4 regions of the Streptomyces sp. NPDC046925 genome follow, and region 1 is predicted to be linked to each of the others. Evidence: riboswitches for the same ligand, from Rfam matches in the RefSeq annotation. Region 1 holds a riboswitch; each other region holds the start of a gene.

What was found. A riboswitch is a leader RNA that binds a small molecule or an ion and turns the genes downstream of it on or off. The one in region 1 is predicted to bind cyclic di-AMP.
Region 2: it holds a riboswitch for cyclic di-AMP, as region 1 does, so the genes downstream of both, ABZ906_RS00480 (M23 family metallopeptidase) here and ABZ906_RS24340 (M23 family metallopeptidase) in region 1, are expected to answer to the same signal.
Region 3: it holds a riboswitch for cyclic di-AMP, as region 1 does, so the genes downstream of both, ABZ906_RS44990 (transglycosylase family protein) here and ABZ906_RS24340 (M23 family metallopeptidase) in region 1, are expected to answer to the same signal.
Region 4: it holds a riboswitch for cyclic di-AMP, as region 1 does, so the genes downstream of both, ABZ906_RS08385 (LysM peptidoglycan-binding domain-containing protein) here and ABZ906_RS24340 (M23 family metallopeptidase) in region 1, are expected to answer to the same signal.

The regions. Positions count from the first base shown of each region.
Region 1 is NZ_JBEYWZ010000005.1:612,952-617,155, forward strand. Features, by position in the region: gene ABZ906_RS24335 (PP2C family protein-serine/threonine phosphatase) at 296-1,471, shown strand; cyclic di-AMP (ydaO/yuaA leader) riboswitch at 1,722-1,868, shown strand; gene ABZ906_RS24340 (M23 family metallopeptidase) at 1,880-2,965, shown strand; gene ABZ906_RS24345 (aldo/keto reductase) at 3,145-4,089, shown strand; gene ABZ906_RS24350 (PrsW family intramembrane metalloprotease) at 4,086-4,204, opposite strand, start outside.
Region 2 is NZ_JBEYWZ010000001.1:119,531-123,734, forward strand. Features, by position in the region: gene ABZ906_RS00475 (pitrilysin family protein) at 1-1,277, shown strand, start outside; cyclic di-AMP (ydaO/yuaA leader) riboswitch at 1,493-1,656, shown strand; gene ABZ906_RS00480 (M23 family metallopeptidase) at 1,669-2,472, shown strand; gene ABZ906_RS00485 (GntR family transcriptional regulator) at 2,695-3,405, shown strand; gene ABZ906_RS00490 (HPr family phosphocarrier protein) at 3,564-3,845, opposite strand; gene ABZ906_RS00495 (GNAT family N-acetyltransferase) at 4,055-4,204, shown strand, end outside.
Region 3 is NZ_JBEYWZ010000023.1:58,153-62,356, forward strand. Features, by position in the region: gene eno (phosphopyruvate hydratase) at 2-1,282, opposite strand; gene ABZ906_RS44990 (transglycosylase family protein) at 1,576-2,277, opposite strand; cyclic di-AMP (ydaO/yuaA leader) riboswitch at 2,281-2,473, opposite strand; gene ABZ906_RS44995 (transglycosylase family protein) at 2,655-3,662, opposite strand; gene ABZ906_RS45000 (cytochrome P450) at 3,799-4,204, opposite strand, start outside.
Region 4 is NZ_JBEYWZ010000002.1:445,205-449,408, forward strand. Features, by position in the region: gene ABZ906_RS08380 (glycoside hydrolase family 15 protein) at 1-1,226, opposite strand, end outside; cyclic di-AMP (ydaO/yuaA leader) riboswitch at 1,867-2,062, shown strand; gene ABZ906_RS08385 (LysM peptidoglycan-binding domain-containing protein) at 2,067-2,777, shown strand; gene ABZ906_RS08390 (hypothetical protein) at 2,872-3,222, opposite strand; partial or broken gene ABZ906_RS08395 (DUF664 domain-containing protein) at 3,437-3,847, shown strand; gene ABZ906_RS08400 (carboxymuconolactone decarboxylase family protein) at 4,128-4,204, shown strand, end outside.

The DNA.
Region 1 (4,204 bases):
GATCCGGGCCTTCGGCATTTCCGCGTGCGTGCGCGACAAGCTGTGCGTGTGCGATGGCTGTGCGTGCGTGCGCGACGGCTGTGCGTGCGTGCGCGACAGCCACCCGGTCGGCCCACACCGGTCGCCCCGCGCCGCCGCTCCGGGAACCCTGGATGAACGTGGTCATGGATCTGGTCCTGGCCGCGGAATTCGGCGGGAGAGACCGGTGGGGCAGCGAGGAGGCAGCGGTGGCGGGGGCGGCGCGGGCAGGCCCGTGCGCCGGTCCGTGCGCCGAGATCCGGGCAAGGGGCGACCCATGCCGGGCTCCGGCACGGCACCGCCGCGTGCGGGATCCGGCACGGCACCCCGCGCGGGCTCCGGCACGGGCCCCGTCGTCAGGCACGAGCGGGCGTTCGTACGGGCCCTTCCGCTGCTGCTCATCGTCGTCGGGGTCGTCTACGACGTCTCGACCCCGGCCGCGTTCACCGCGGCGCCCCTCTTCACGGCCGCCCCGCTGATCGCCGCCCCCTTCTACTCGCTGCTCGGCACCGTCCTCGCCGGCCTCGGCTCCTGCGCCACCGTCCTCGTCCTGCACTTCAGGACGAGCAGCACCACCGACGTGGAAGCCGTCACCGAAGTGCTCACGGTCTTCACCGTGGCCGTCCTCGCCGTCCTGATCAACCGCGTCGTGAGCCGCAGCGACGAACAACTCGCCTCCGCCCGCTCCATCGCCGAGGCCGCCCAGCGCGCCGTACTGCCGCAGCCGGACCCCCGGATCGGCGGGCTCGACGTCGCCGCGCGGTACGAGGCCGCGGAGGCGGACGCGTTCATCGGGGGTGATCTGTACGCGGTGCAGGACACCTCGCACGGCGTACGCGTCATCGTGGGCGACGTACGGGGGAAGGGCATGGGCGCGGTGGCGGCCGTCGCCGTGGTCATCGGGGCGTTCCGGGAGGCCGCCGAGCAGGAGTCCACGCTGGAGGCGGTTGCGCAGCGCCTGGAGCGGGCGCTGGCGCGTGAGGGCACGCGACGCGACGGGCTCGACGACTTCGAGGGGTTCACCACCGCCATCCTCGCGGAGATCCCGCACGGCGGTGGTCCCGTACGGCTCATCAACCGCGGGCATCCGGGGCCGCTCCTCCTGCACGGCGACGGGCGGCTGTGCGTCCTTTCCGCGACCGAGCCCGCGCTGCCGCTGGGGATGGGTGAACTGGGGGCCTGGCCGGACCGCGCGGACGAGTCGGAGTTCCCGCCGGGGGCGATGCTGCTGCTCTACACCGACGGGCTCTCCGAGGCGCGTGACCGGCGGGGCGTGTTCTACGACCCGGCCGCGCGGCTCGCCGGCCGCATCTTCCCCGGCCCCGACGGACCGGACGCGCTCCTGTCCACGCTCACCGAGGAAGTGCGGCGGCACACCGGCGGCGGGACGACCGACGACATGGCGCTGCTCGCGGTGCGGCGGCCTTCGGCGCCGGTGGCCGACGCCGGATGACGTAGATCGATGTCACGGGCCGTGACTGAAGGACCTCACTCCGCATAACAACTGACGCACTGTCAAGGAAGTGTGAAGCTGCGGTGTGTGAAGAAGTGACGACAACTCGCCCCGTTCCGAACCCTCGTGTCCCGTTAAGTACAGGCCAATGCCGTTAACGATCAGCCGGAACGGCTTGGAATACGGCCCTGCTGTCTATTAACGTTCGATAACGCAGCGCGGTCGTCCCAGCCGTCACTCGAGGCGGCTCCGCGCGCACGCGCCTAATCCCGAAAGGGAGCCGGGGAACCATCAATTGGGGTGAATCGGGCATCTGTGCATCCGTGCCAGGTGTTCGTAGGAGACCTTCCTGCTCCGAACCCGTCAGCTAACCCGGTAGGCGAGAAGGAAGGAAAGGAGTGCGCCCCCGTGGCGTCCAACCGCCCTGCCCCCCAAGGCGCGTACGTACCGAATGACGACGATTTCGGTGGGTATGACGAAAATTCCTGGGAGGAATGGAACCCCACCGAGGAGTCCATCCGTCCCGTCCGCGGCAGGCACCGCGTGCACAAGCGGGGCGGTGGCGGACTCGCCCGCAGCTCCACGGTTCTCGGCGTGGGCGTCATCGCCGCAGTCGGCGCGGGCGGCATAGCCACCGCGCAGGGCGGCAAGCCCCCGGTCTCCATCGAGATGCCGGACATGTCGGCGGTCACGGACTCGCTGCCGGAGGCCAAGTCGCTTCCCGGCGTGGGCTCTTTGATATCCGGCGACTCCTCCGACTCCGCCGCCGCGGACAACGGTGTCACCGTCGCCGCCGCGCCCCTGAGCTCCGCAGGACTCAGCAGCGCCGATGCCGAACAGGGCACGACGGACGCGGGTGAGGCACTGCGGGCCCGCATCATGGAGCAGGCGGAGAACCAGCAGGACCAGGCGGACGACGCGGTCCAGAAGGCGGCCGAAGAAGCCGCCGTGAAGCAGGCCGCCGAACAGGCCGCCGCCAAGCAGTCCGCGGCCGAGAAGAAGATCGCCGCCGAGAAGGCCGCCGCGAAGAAGAAGGCCGAGGCGGAGGCCAAGAAGAAGGCCGAGGCCGAGCGCCTGGCCAAGCTCGCGAAGAGCTACACCCTCCCCGTCGCCTCGTACACGCTCACCGGCACCTTCGGTCAGCCCGGCTCCATGTGGTCCTCCGGCTACCACACCGGCCTGGACTTCGCGGCTCCCACGGGCACGCCCATCAAGGCCATCCACTCCGGCACCATCAAGGAGGCCGGCTGGGCGGGGGCGTACGGCTACCGCACGATCCTCGAACTCGACGACGGTACCGAACTCTGGTTCTGCCACCAGTCCTCGATGAGCGTCAGCGCCGGCCAGAAGGTCACCACCGGCGAGACCATCGGCCGCGTCGGCGCGACCGGCAATGTCACCGGCGCCCACCTCCACCTGGAGGTCCACCCGGGCGGCGACTCCACCGGGGTCGACCCGGCGGCGTGGCTGCGCGGCAAGGGCCAGTCGCTCTGATCCAGCAGGTCTGAAGCAGCCGGCACGTAACCCCAGAACCCCGGCGGTCCTGGCGACAACCCCCCGACGCCAGGGCTGCCGGTCAGGTGTGCCCGCCATCCGGTTCGGCATGCCCGCCATCCGAGTGCCGCGGCACGGTGTTGCGGAATGCTGTGATCCGTATGGGCGTTGAGTCCCGTATGACTTCTCTCCGCAAGCTTGGCTCGTCCGATCTCGACGTCTTCCCGCTCGCTCTCGGCGGCAATGTCTTCGGCTGGACGGCCGACGAGGCGCAGTCCTTCTCGGTGCTCGACGCCTACACCGCAGCCGGCGGCAACTTCATCGACACCGCCGACGTGTACTCGGCCTGGGTGGACGGCAACAAGGGCGGCGAGTCCGAGACCGTCATCGGCAACTGGTTCGCCTCGCGCGGCAACCGCTCCGACGTCGTGCTCGCCACCAAGGTCGGCGCCCACCCCGAGTACAAGGGCCTGTCCGCGAACACCATCAAGGCCGGTGCCGAGGAGTCGCTGCGCCGACTGCGCACCGACTACATCGACCTGTACTACACGCACTACGACGACCCGACCGTCCCCGTCGAGGAGATCATCGGCGCGCTCGACGACCTGGTGACGTCCGGCAAGGTGCGCGCCATCGCCGCGTCGAACGTGACCCCCGAGCGCCTCCAGGAGTTCCTCGACTTCTCCGACCGCGAGGGCCTCGCGCGCTATGCGGCGCTCCAGCCGCACTACAACCTCGTCTCGCGCGACACGTACGAGGGTTCGCTCCAGGACGTCGCGTCGCGCTCGGGCCTGGCGGCCGTCCCGTACTACGCGCTCGCCGCCGGCTTCCTGACCGGCAAGTACCGCCCGGGCACGCAGGTCGACAGCGCGCGGGCCGCGGGCGCGGGCAAGCACCTGGAGACCGAGCGCGGCCGGAAGGTGCTCGCCGCGCTCGACGAGGTGGCCGAGGCCCGCGGCGCCGAGATCGCGACGGTGGCCCTGGCGTGGCTCGCGGCGCAGCCGACGGTCGCGGCGCCGATCGCGTCGGCCCGTACGGTCGAGCAGCTGCCCGCGCTGCTCGCGGTGGGGGACCTCGAACTGACGCAGGCCGAGGTCACGACACTCACCGAGGCCTCCGCCTAGCCGCGGTAGGGGTTGTACGCGGGGTAGGGCATCGCGGGCTGGGCGTACGGATATCCGTACGGGGGTTGCTGCTGGTGCTGCTGCTGCGGATAGGGCTGCTGGTATCCGTACGACG
Region 2 (4,204 bases), on a different contig from region 1:
TGCTGCGCTGCCACCGCCCCGGCCAGCAGGTCGTCGCCGTGGAGATCCACCTGGAGGCGCCGCTCGAAGCCGAGCCCGCGGGCCTCGACGGCGTCGCCACGATCATGGCGAGGGCCTTCAACGAAGGCACCGACAAGCACTCCGCCGAGGACTTCGCCGCCGAACTCGACCGCTGCGGCGCCACCATGGACGCGCACGCCGACCACCCCGGCGTCCGGGTCTCCCTGGAGGTCCCGGTCTCCCGCCTCCCGAAGGCGCTCGGCCTGCTCTCCGACGCCCTGCGCGCCCCCGCCTTCGCGGACAGCGAGATCGAACGCCTCGTACGCAACCGCCTGGACGAGATCCCGCACGAGGCCGCCAACCCGGCGCGCCGCGCCGCCAAGGAGCTCTCCCGGCAGCTGTTCCCGGCCACGTCGCGCATGTCGCGGCCCCGCCAGGGCACCGAGGAGACGGTCACGGCCATCGACTCGGCCGCGGTGCGCGCCTTCTACGAGAAGCACGTGCGGCCCGCCACGGCGACCGCCGTCGTCGTGGGCGACCTCACCGGCACCGACCTGGACGCCGTCCTCGCCGACACCATCGGCTCCTGGACCGGCGGCACGGCGCAGCCGCGTCCGGTGCCGCCGGTGACCGCCGACGACACCGGGCGTGTCGTGATCGTCGACCGCCCCGGCGCCGTCCAGACGCAGCTGCTCATCGGACGCGTGGGACCGGACAGGCACGACCGCGTCTGGCCCGCCCAGGTGCTCGGCACGTACTGCCTCGGCGGCACCCTCACCTCGCGCCTGGACCGCGTCCTGCGCGAGGAGAAGGGATACACCTACGGCGTACGGTCGTTCGCCCAGGTCCTGCGTTCGGCTCCGGACGGCACGGGCGCAGCGATGCTGGCCATCAGCGGCTCCGTGGACACCGAGTCCACGGGACCGGCGCTCGACGACCTGTGGAAGGTCCTGCGCACCCTCGCCGCCGAGGGCCTCACGGACGCCGAGCGTGACGTCGCCGTGCAGAACCTGGTGGGCGTGGCCCCGCTCAAGTACGAGATGGCGGCCTCCGTGGCGGCCACCCTCGCCGACCAGGTCGAGCAGCACCTGCCCGACGACTTCCAGGCGCAGCTGTACCGCCAGTTGGCCGCGACCGGCACCGTGGAGGCCACCGCCGCCGTGGTGAGCGCCTTCCCCGTGGACCGGCTCGTGACGGTGCTCGTCGGTGACGCCTCGCAGATCGAGGAGCCCGTCAGGGCGCTCGGCATCGGCGAAGTGAGTGTCGTCACCGGCTGAGCACGGTGACAGCCTGAGTGACAGTCAGGACATATCGGGACCCCGGTGGCTGGAATTGGCCACCGGGGTCCTCATTTGTCCGAATTGGTATGGAGGTTACGTGTCTGCCCTGTGGCGTGCGCTACAAAAGCTCTGATCCGTTTGTCGTTTGAAAGACGCCACGCTTAGCGTCTGGTCCGGCTGTTCGTCATGCAGTACGCCGCACCCGCGGCACCGGACAGTCATCGCCGAGTCCCCGTACGGCGCGAGCCAGGGGAGCCGGGGACCCACATGTCCCCTTGGGGTGAATCGGGAACCTTGCCGTGAGGCGAGGGACTCGTAGGAGACCTTCCTGCTCCGAACCCGTCAGCTAACCCGGTAGGCGAGAGGGAAGGAAAGGACCAGCCGCTTCATGGCGTTCACCCGTGCCACCGGGAAGCACCGTCGCCCGAGCCGCCTCACGCGCACGACCGCGAATGTGGCGGGCGTCGCCGCACTGACCACCACCGGTGTCATCGGAGGCCTGGCCGCTCCGGCGCTCGCCGCCGACGACGCGGTGGCTCTCGAGCACACCGGCCTCACCCAGGCTGTCTCCGTCGGCGACTCGCTCGCCGCGAGCATCGACGCGCAGGCCACCGCGCAGCAGGAGGCCGCCGACGCCGCCGCGGCCGCCAAGAAGGCCGAAGAGGCCGCCAAGAAGAAGGCCGAGGAGGCCAAGCGCAAGGCCGAGGCCGAGGCGAAGGCCAAGGCCAAGAAGGAGCGCGAGGCCAAGGAGCGCGCCGCCCGCGAGGCCGAGCGCAAGCGCCTGAACACCTACGTCTCCCCGATCTCCGGCTCGTACGTCTCCACGGGCTACCAGACCGGCGGCGCCATGTGGTCCTCCGGCAGCCACACCGGCGTCGACTTCCACGCCGCGTCCGGTACCTCGGTCCACGCGGTCGGCTCCGGCACCGTCGTCGAGGCCGGCTGGGGCGGCGCCTACGGCAACAACGTGGTCATCAAGATGAACGACGGCACGTACACCCAGTACGGCCACATGTCGTCCCTCGGTGTCACCGTCGGCCAGGCGGTCACGCCGGGCCAGCAGATAGGCCTCTCGGGCTCCACCGGCAACTCCAGCGGCCCGCACCTGCACTTCGAGGCCCGCACCGGCGAGGACTACGGCACGGACATCGACCCGGTCTCGTACCTCCGCTCGCACGGCGTCAACGTCTGACCCACGGCGGTTCGCGCGACGCGCACCTGATTCACCGAAAGCCCCGGCTCATCGCGAGCCGGGGCTTTCGCCGTTCCCCGCCGCCTTTGGTCACGCATCACCTTTGGCCAAAAGTATCCATGGATTCTGGCCAGCCGTCGGAAATGCAGCCGCTCTGCAATAGAGTCACTGAAAAAGCGTCGGTCGACCGCGTTTCGCGGGGATTAAGGCGGAGGTCAGCTCATGCGCATTCCCGCGCACTCGGTGTGCACGGCCATCCGGGACGACATCGTCTCCGGTGTCTACGAACGGGGCGGCCGGCTCACCGAGGAACTGCTCGCGCGCCGCTACGGAGTCTCCCGCGTCCCCGTGCGCGAGGCCCTGCGCACCCTGGAGGCCGAGGGCTTCGTCGTCACGCGCCGGCACGCGGGCGCCTGCGTCGCCGAGCCCACCGAGCAGGAGGCCGCCGACCTCCTGGAGATGCGCGTGCTCCTGGAGCCGCTCGGCGCCGCCCGCGCCGCACAGCGCCGCACGGAGGCGCACCTGAAGGTCCTGCGCGGCCTCGTCAGGCTCGGCCAGGAGCGTTCCCGGCGCGGCCAGAGCGAGGATCTGCGCTCGCTGAGCGGCTGGTTCCACGAGACGCTCGCCCAGTCGTCCGGCAGCCCCGGCCTCACGGCGCTGCTCACCCAGCTCCGCCACAAGATCGCCTGGATGTACGTCGTCGAGGGCCCGGCCGCTCCCGCGGAGTCCTGGGCGGAGCACGCCGCGATCGTCGACGCGGTCGCCCGCGGGGACGCGGAACGGGCCAGGTCGCTCGCCGCGGCCCACGCGGAACGGTCGACGGCCGCGCACAGGCCGCGCTTTTCTCCGGTTCCGCAAGGTCACCGGACCGTGGGCCGTGATCGTGTGAGGGATTCGCAACATGCCGTAAACACGGTGGGCCTCCGGCATTAACAGAGGCGCCGTATACAAAGAAGTGCTATTCGGCGGGGGCGTTATTTCTGCTGCCCGAATTCGGTAAAAGCCCTCGGTATTCGATGGGGTGCGCGGAAACGGCGAAGGGCCCGCCCCGAATTCGGGCAGGCCCTTCGCCGTACGAGTACCGGTCTTTGCTAGACGGTCTCGGGAAGCTCCTCGAGGCCGTCGGCGACCAGCTTCGCCAGACGGTCGAGAGCGGCGTCCGCACCCTCGGCGTCGGAGGCGAGCACGATCTCCTCGCCGCCCTGCGCGCCCAGGCCGAGCACGGCGAGCATGGAGGCGGCGTTCACGGGGTTGCCGTCAGCCTTGGCGATCGTCACGGGGACGCCGGCGGCGGTGGCCGCGCGGACGAAGATGGAGGCGGGTCGGGCGTGAAGGCCCTCGGCCCAGCCGACGTTGACGCGGCGCTCAGCCATGTGTTGCTGCCCTTCCGGATGTCTCACAGTTGTCTAGACCAGTGTCTCATGCCGTTGCGCGTGCTCCGCCGGCCGCTGGTCCGTACGGCATCGACCGGTGGTCCTGCCCCGTCGACCGTACGTCCTCGTGCCACGGGCCCGCGTCCCGCCCTTCGACGACTCCTAGCCTGCCCCGGCCGCCGCGCACCCGCGACCCGTACCCTGGCCCCATGACGACCCCGTCGGACCGGCAGGCATATCCCTCCCACTGGGAAGCCGATGTCGTCCTGCGTGACGGAGGCACCGCGCGGATCAGGCCGATCACAGCCGAGGACGCGGACCGCCTCGTCAGCTTCTACGAGCAGGTCTCGGACGAGTCG
Region 3 (4,204 bases), on a different contig from region 1:
CTCAGCCCTTGAAGCGGGGGAACGCCGAACGACCGGCGTAGACCGCGGCGTCGTCGAGGATCTCCTCGATGCGCAGGAGCTGGTTGTACTTGGCGACGCGCTCGGAGCGGGCCGGGGCGCCGGTCTTGATCTGGCCGCAGTTGGTGGCGACGGCGAGGTCGGCGATGGTGACGTCCTCGGTCTCGCCGGAGCGGTGCGACATCATGCACTTGAAGCCGCTGCGCTGGGCCATCTCGACGGCGTCGAGGGTCTCGGTCAGCGAGCCGATCTGGTTGACCTTCACCAGGAGGGCGTTCGCGGACTTCTCCTCGATGCCGCGGGCCAGGCGCTCGGGATTGGTGACGAACAGGTCGTCGCCCACGAGCTGGACCTTGTCGCCGAGCTTCTCGGTGATGACGTTCCAGCCGGCCCAGTCGTCCTCGAACAGCGGGTCCTCGATGGAGACGAGCGGGTACGAGGAGACGAGCTCCTCGTAGTACTCGGTCATCTCGGCGGCCGAGCGGTCCTTGCCCTCGAAGGAGTACGTGCCGTCCTTGTAGAACTCGGACGCGGCGACGTCGAGCGCGAGCGCGATCTGCTCGCCGGGGACGTAACCGGCCTGCTTGATGGCCTCGAGGATGAGGTCGAGCGCGGCGCGGTTGGAGTCGAGGTTCGGCGCGAAGCCGCCCTCGTCGCCCAGACCGGTGGACAGGCCCTTGTCCTTCAGGACCTTCTTCAGCGTGTGGTAGACCTCGGTGCCCCAGCGCAGGGCCTCGGAGAACGACTCGGCGCCGATCGGCGCGATCATGAACTCCTGGATGTCGACGTTCGAGTCGGCGTGCGACCCGCCGTTCAGGATGTTCATCATCGGAACGGGCAGCAGGTGCGCGTTCGGGCCGCCGAGGTAGCGGAAGAGCGGCAGGTCGGAGGCCTCAGACGCGGCGTGCGCGACGGCGAGCGAGACGCCGAGGATGGCGTTGGCGCCGAGCGAGCCCTTGTTGTCGGTGGCGTCGAGGTCGAACATCGCCTGGTCGATCAGGCGCTGCTCGGTGGCGTCGTACCCGACGAGCTCCGGGCCGATCTGCTCGATGACGGCGAGGACGGCCTTCTCGACGCCCTTGCCCTGGTAACGGTTGGGGTCACCGTCACGGAGTTCGATGGCCTCGAAAGCACCGGTGGACGCACCGGACGGAACGGCGGCACGACCCGTGCTGCCGTCGTCGAGGCCGACCTCGACCTCGACCGTGGGGTTGCCTCGGGAGTCCAGGATTTCCCGGGCTACGACGACGTCGATGGACGGCACGAGCATCTCCTTCTGGGATGTGACGCGAGTACGCGGGGCATCGGCCCCGCGGACACGAGCCTAACCGGCTCCCGGACAACAGCCAGCCGACCGCCCGTCCTGTGGACAAACCGAGAGCGAATTGTTTACGAACGGAACAAACATACCCCGCCCCCGGTGCGTACGGGGGATACGCGCACCGGGGGCGGGGAGTCTGCGGGGACGGGGGTGGCGCCCGTAGGGGCGCGGGGAACTGCGCGGCCAGCCACGGGACACCCGCAGACGATCAAGGTCCGCGAGGCGCCCCGCCAGAATCAGCTCAGGTGGAGCTGCTGGCCGGGGTAGATCATGTCGGCGTTGTCGATGATGTCGCCGTTGAGCTTGTACACCTTGTGCCAGCCGCCCTTGACCTTCTCGGCCTCGGCGATCTTGGAGAGGGTGTCACCCTTCTCGACCTTGTACTCGCCGTCACCCTTCTTGACCTTCTTGCCGGTCGGGGTCTCGACGGTCTTCTTGGACTCGGTCTTCGGGGCGGCCTTCGGAGCGGCCTGCTGCGGCTGCTCGGTCTGCGGGGTGGGCTGGCTCTTGGGCTGCTCCTGGGTCTGCTGCGGGGCGCTCTCCTGCGCACCGCCACCCTCGTTGGAGGCGCCCGAGAGGCCGACGCCGCAGCTCGGCCAGGCACCCTTGCCCTGACCCGCGAGAACCTTCTCGCCGATCTCTATCTGCTGGGCCTTGGAGGCCTTGTCGGCGCTGGGCGCGTACTTCGTGCCGCCGTACGCCGCCCAGGTGGACGACGAGAACTGCAGACCGCCGGTGTAGCCGTTACCGGTGTTGATCGACCAGTTGCCGCCGGACTCGCACTGGGCGACGGCGTCCCACTCGGAGTTCGTCGCGGCGGAGGCCTGGCCGGCCGCCATCAGCGGGGCTGCGACCGCGACACCGGTGACGCCGGCGAGCGTGGCGACACGGGTGGCCTTGGACGGGCGGCGGTGCTTGCCCTTGCTGGAAAACAGCATGAGTGATCCCCTCACCGACGCCTGCGAGGTGAGCTGTCGGGTTCGGGCCGATGAAGTTGCCCGGCCGCGCTTCCTTGAGCGCGACTTAACCCCTAGCCGTTCCTGACCGTCCCTCCGCATCGCTCTCGCGATGCCGAACGGCCGGGCCCGGCGGAAACCTTGGGTCCCCCGCTCCTGCCTACGGCGCTTACGCGACGACTGTTCCCGAACGGCCGTTGGCAGGACTCGGCGTACCGACCGGCGGGGCCCGCTGTGGCGAGCGGTCACGACCGTAGGCATGCCCCCGGCCGAATTCCAAAGACGATCAGGGCCTTTGAGACCCATGTCTCACTTGCGCCAATCTGGACATCAGACGCAAAGCGACTCGCCAACTACCCCTACTTTTCGCCCAAATCGAGGCTCTGACCGGGAAGGATGAGGTCGGGGTCGGAGCCGACCGACTGCTCGTTCTCGGCGTACAGCTCGGTCCACCCGCCCTTCACGTCGAGGTCGTCGGCGATGGTCCAGAGGTTGTCTCCGGAGCGGACCGTGTACGTCCCGTCGGAGCCGTCCTGCCGGCGCTCGTCGCCACGGGAGGCATGCCGGCCCGAACCTTCGCGGGAGGAGTCCTCCGCCGCCTCGTCGTCCGCGCTGCCGCCGCGGTGGCGGCCCTCGCCGTCACCGGCCGAGGGGGTGGGGTCGGACGAAGTGGCATCGTCACGGCCGGACTTGGCCGAGTCATCCGACTTGTCCGACTCGTCGTGATTCTTGTCTCGCGACTCGTCGTCGGCGCCGGACTCGCCCGACTCGCCCGACTCGCCGGAAGCCTTGTCCGACGACTTCTTCGAGGACTCGTCCGAAGGCTCGGCGCTGTCCGAGGGGTCGGCCGACTCGCTCGGCGACGCGCTCGGTTCGTCCGACCCCTTCGACCCGCCGGGCTTGGTCGACTCCGACGAATCCGAGGACTCCGTCGACTCGTCGGAAGGCACCGTCGTGATCGGCGCGCCCGGGTCGACCTCGGCGGCGGCGCCGCCCTGCGTGAGACCGGCGACCGGGGCGCAGCTCGGCCAGGCCTTGGGGCCCTGGTCGTCAAGAACCGCCTCGGCGACGGATATCTGCTGCGAGCGGCTGGCCTGATCGGCGCTCGGGGCGAAGTCGAGGCCGCCGTAGTTCTCCCAGACCTCCTGCGAGAGCTGGAGCCCGCCGTAGTACCCGTTGCCCGCGTCCGCGCTCCAGGATCCGCCGCTCTCGCACTCCGCGAGCTTGTCCCACGTGGCGGTGTCCGCCGCGCTCGCGCTGGTGGCGCCGAGCAGCGGGATGGCGATCGCCGATCCTGCGACTCCTGCCGCGACGATCAGGGCCGGGGCCTGGCGGGGGCGTCGGTGACGACCATTGCCGGAGAGCATGCGGTTGCCTTTCGCGTGACTGGAGCGACGACTGCGGCACGGGAGGCCGAGTCGTCGGTGAACGTAGCGGCAGTCGAACGCTTGTCACAAGTCGATGCAGCGGAGATCACGTGAAAGTCACAGTCTTGACGGCATGTCAGCTGGACGGTGTCCCGGGCGTCTGATATTTGCTCCGCTGTGCGGGTGCGAACTCCACGGGCAGGGTGCGGAGTCCACGCATGATGAGCCCGCCACGCCACCTCAAATCACCAGGTTCCGCCGCTAGTCGCAGGTCAGGAAGGCGCCGCAGCAGGGTCGCGAGGGCGGTCTGCCCTTCGAGCCTGGCGAGCGGAGCACCGAGACAGTAATGAATGCCATGGCCGTAGCCGAGGTGCTGGTTGTCGCGGCGGGAGAGGTCGAGCGTGTCCGGATACCGGAATCGTTCCGGGTCGCGATCGGCGGCGGCAAGGACGACGAGGACGGGGTCTCCGGTGGCGATCTCCTCCCCGCCGACGGTCAGCGGCTCGGTGGCGTACCGCCAGGTGGCCAGTTCGACGGGCCCG
Region 4 (4,204 bases), on a different contig from region 1:
TCCTTGCTGTCCCAGTTCTCCAGAAGCCATTCGATGATCTGGGTCAGGTCGTGCCACGCCGTGTGGGAGATGCCCGTCCCGTACTTGTTGAACAGGTAGATGGAGTCGACGAGTTCGCCGTAGACATCCAGCTGCAACTGGCGGGCGGCAGCATTGCCGGCCCGCACCGGCGAAGAGCCGCAGTACCCCTCGAGGTGGGTGAGTTCGCGCTCCGGCAGTTCGGCGTCACCGTCGATGGTGTACATCGCGCACAGCGGACCCGGCTCCTCGTCCGCGCCGGTCCGGGCCAGGCACCGCGTCAGCCACCCGACGAACGCCTCGGCCTCGTCGGTGAAACCCAGGCGCTGGAGCGCGTAGAGGGAGAACGCGGCGTCGCGGATCCACACGTAGCGGTAGTCCCAATTGCGTTCGCCGCCGATGCGTTCCGGCAGTCCCAGGGTGGGCGCCGCGATGATCGCGCCGGTGGGTTCGTGGGTGAGGAGCTTGAGGGTCAGGGCGGAGCGGTGCACCATCTCGCGCCATCGCCCCTGATACGTCGACCGCTTCAGCCAGGCGCGCCAGAAAGCGACCGTGCCGTCGAACAGCGCGTCGGCCTCCCCCGTATCCAGCGGGCCGGCTGCTGATGTCTCGCCCCCTGCTCCTTCGCCGACGTCCAGGACGAACAGGGCCTGGTCGCCCTCGCCGAGTTCGAACTCACCGTGGGCCTCGCCCTTCTGGGCATCCAGGGCGACATCACTGCGCAGTACCAGCGTCAGATCCTCGGAGATGAACCGGACCTCGCCCTCGCCGCTCTCGGTCCGGTGGCGGGCACGCCCGTAGTCCAGGCGCGGCGCGATCCGGGCGTGCAGGCGCATGCTGCCGCGCACGGCCACCACGCGCCGCACCAGCCGCTGGCGGTGCTGTTCGTCGTGGGGGCGCAGGAGGGGCATGAAGTCCTGCACCTCCACCATGCCTTCCTCGGTGAGGAAGCGCGTGATGAGGATTGCGCTGTCGGGAACGTAGAACTGCTGGCGGGATGCTGTCGCGCACAGCGGCGACAACTCCCATACCCCGCCTCGCTCCGCGTCCAACAGCGCCCCGAAAATGCTGGGCGAATCGAATCGCGGCGCGCAGAACCAGTCGATACGCCCGTCGGTCCCCACCAAGGCCGCACCGCGCAGATCCCCGATCAGGCCGTGCTCGGCGATGGGCAAATACGGGCGGTGTTCCGCGTCCTGGTCTTCCACGCCTGCGCCTTCCGCCCGCACCCAAACCGGGCGGCCACCGTACAGCGCCGTTCTGCCGTAACTGCGGATGCCGGCGCGTGTTTTCACAACTTTCGACAGCGGGCCGAACGTCCATGAATTGCTGATGCACAGAAGCCAAACGGGTATTGATACACCGTCACATTCAGGATGCGGTCCGAGACTGCGGCCATACGTACGCACTCCTCTCCGCGACGGAGAGCGAGAGCCATGGACAATCCCCGCCCGCTCCCGCCACCCCGTTGACAGAAGGTCGATATGCCCGTTCTGATGCATTTAGCGAACTAACGCCGTGTCCATTTTAGCATGTAATAGCATGCTTTCACTCTCTTAAAGGCATACGCTCACCATCGCCCACCTTGCTGATTATTAGCGTCAAATGAATCGACCCTGCGCGTTCTCGATCTTGGCATTGGTTGCACCGTATTCAGTGAATTGGGTCACGCCCTCGATCGCAGCTCCAGGGAGCCACGGAGTGCACTTCCGCTGCACGCCAAGAAAGTTGGCCTTTTTGATCAACGAGGTCGAAAGATCCTTCTCGCCAAGGGAAGATCACCTGCATTGCCTATGCGAATTCGTGTCTTGTTCCTCTCCGGCTTTCTCGCTTAACGTCAAAGTCAATCCGGATGGAACGCCGAATCCTGCCGCTGTCCGGAAACCCTTCCCACCCACACACTCACGCACGGCAGGAGCGGGGGACCCAGGTAAGTCGCCGATCCGGATACCGGAACGGCTCGGGGTGAAGTCGTATTCACGGTGCGACCGGACATCTCCCGTCCGAACCCGACAGCTCACCTCGCAGGCGACGGAGAGGAATTCGTCATGCCTGCAAAGGGTAAGCACCGCCGCCCCAAGTCCAGCTCGCTCAACCGCAACATCGCCGCCGCAGGAGCGGGCGGGGCCGTGCTCATCCTCCCGGTGATCGGCGCGACCACCGCGAGCGCGGCGCCCTCCGCCGCCAAGCCCGCCGCGGCCCCCAAGACCTACGTCGTCACCGCCGGTGACTCCCTCGCCAAGATCGCCCGCGAGCACTCCCTGAGCGGCGGCTGGAAGAAGCTGTACGAGGACAACCGCGACGCCCTCGGCAACGACCCGAAGCTGATCCAGCCCGGCGTCAAGCTCACCCTCGGCGAGAAGGCCCCGGCCCAGCGGGCGGACCGCTCCGAGCGGTCGGACACTCTCTCCGCCCAGCCCGCCGCCGCCAAGACCTACACCAACGACCTCGACGGCTGGATCAAGGAGTCGCTCGACGTCCTGGCCCAGCACGGCATCCCCGGCACCTACGAGGGCATCCACCGCAACATCATGCGCGAGTCCTCCGGCAACCCCCAGGTCACCAACAACTGGGACTCCAACGCCGTCGCCGGCACACCGTCCAAGGGGCTCCTGCAGGTCATCGACCCCACCTTCGAGGCCTACCACGTGCCCGGCACGTCGACGGACAGCTTCGACCCCGTCGCCAACATCACCGCGGCGTGCAACTACGCGGCCGACCGGTACGGCTCGATCGACAACGTGAACGGCCCGTACTAGACCGACCCCGTTCCTTCCGCTGTGAGCCCCGGCACGCCACGCGTCCGGGGCTCCGGCCGTTGCGGGGCCTCGTATCGCCGGCACGCGGCCGCCGTCAGCTCAGGGGCGCTCGCGTAACTGCCTGCCTCTCGGTACGGGCCCGCCGCTCCAGTGCGTTGGCGACGACCTCCCCCAGCGGTGCGTCGGGGAACTTCTTCCAGGACTTCGGCCACCGCCTGGCCAGGCCCCGCTCGATCACGTCGGCACCTGCATCGGCATCGGCGATGCCGCGCAAGCACGCCCCCTGTGCGAGAGCGAGACGCTCAAGCCTCCGGTTCGCGCTCTTGGTCGCCCGCTTGTTCCGTCGGATGCTCTTGCGGGAGCTCTTGTCGTTCTCGCCGTAGACGTTGCGCCGGTCCCTCCGATAGCTCAGCCGCTTCTTCTCCTGCGGGGACATCCGTCGCACGTCCCGGCTCCTCTCGTCTCACTCCAGCCAAAAGGCTAGCCAGACCGCGAGTCGGGGTGCGACCGGATTGCCGCCCTGCACCCGCCGAAGGAGCCGCGGGCAGGAATGGACCCACGCCAGCAGATATTGACGGTGTGTCAGGCACCGCTGGGGCAGCGGCGTCCCGCACGTAGCCCGGTTGTCAGTGGCGGCTGCGAGACTGCCTCGCATGACCGGGCGGCCGTTCTTCGACGAGGAGCCGCCATCCTGGTGGTACACGCGAGACCCGGAACTCAACGCCGACATGTGGGCCTCCGCGGACGAGTCGCGGGACGACATCGTGCGGCTGTACCACCAGGCGTGGGAGCACTCCGACCGTACGATCGCGATGCTGCCGCTCGATGCGACCGGCCACGTCCCGTGGTGGCCCGAGGAGCGCAGTGAGGTGACACTGAACCACATCCTGGTGCGCGTGATCTCCGATACTCAACGGCACGCAGGGCACGCCGACATCCTGCGCGAGCTCATCGACGGTTCCGTGGGATACCTGCAGAACAACGACAGTCTGCCGCCCGGCGACCAGGCATGGTGGCAGGACTACCGGAGCCGTCTGGAGCGCGTGGCGCAGGAAGCCGACAAGGGCTGACCCCGCCACGCTGCCGTCCGGCGGCTCCGGACTCAGACTTTAGGCACAGATCCGAGCAGTGGCGCCAGTTCTCCGTGTGAGCAAAAGCGGCCCCGCAATCCGTCGCGGGAACAGGAGGCGACACCCCACCTGTGCCCCTAGGCTCAAGCGCGCATAAGGCCGAGCACGGACGCCCGCATATATCGGGGTACGAAGAGGAGAAGGCCGCCGCGCCCAGCGGAGCCCCAGACCCCCGGCCGATGCCCCCGCCCCGCGCCTCCCCTTCTCGAACGGAGCCAACATGGAGTACCCGGACCCGGCCACAGTGCCCGCCGATCTGCGGGAGGCCATCGTCGCGCACGGTTCGCTCAACATCTT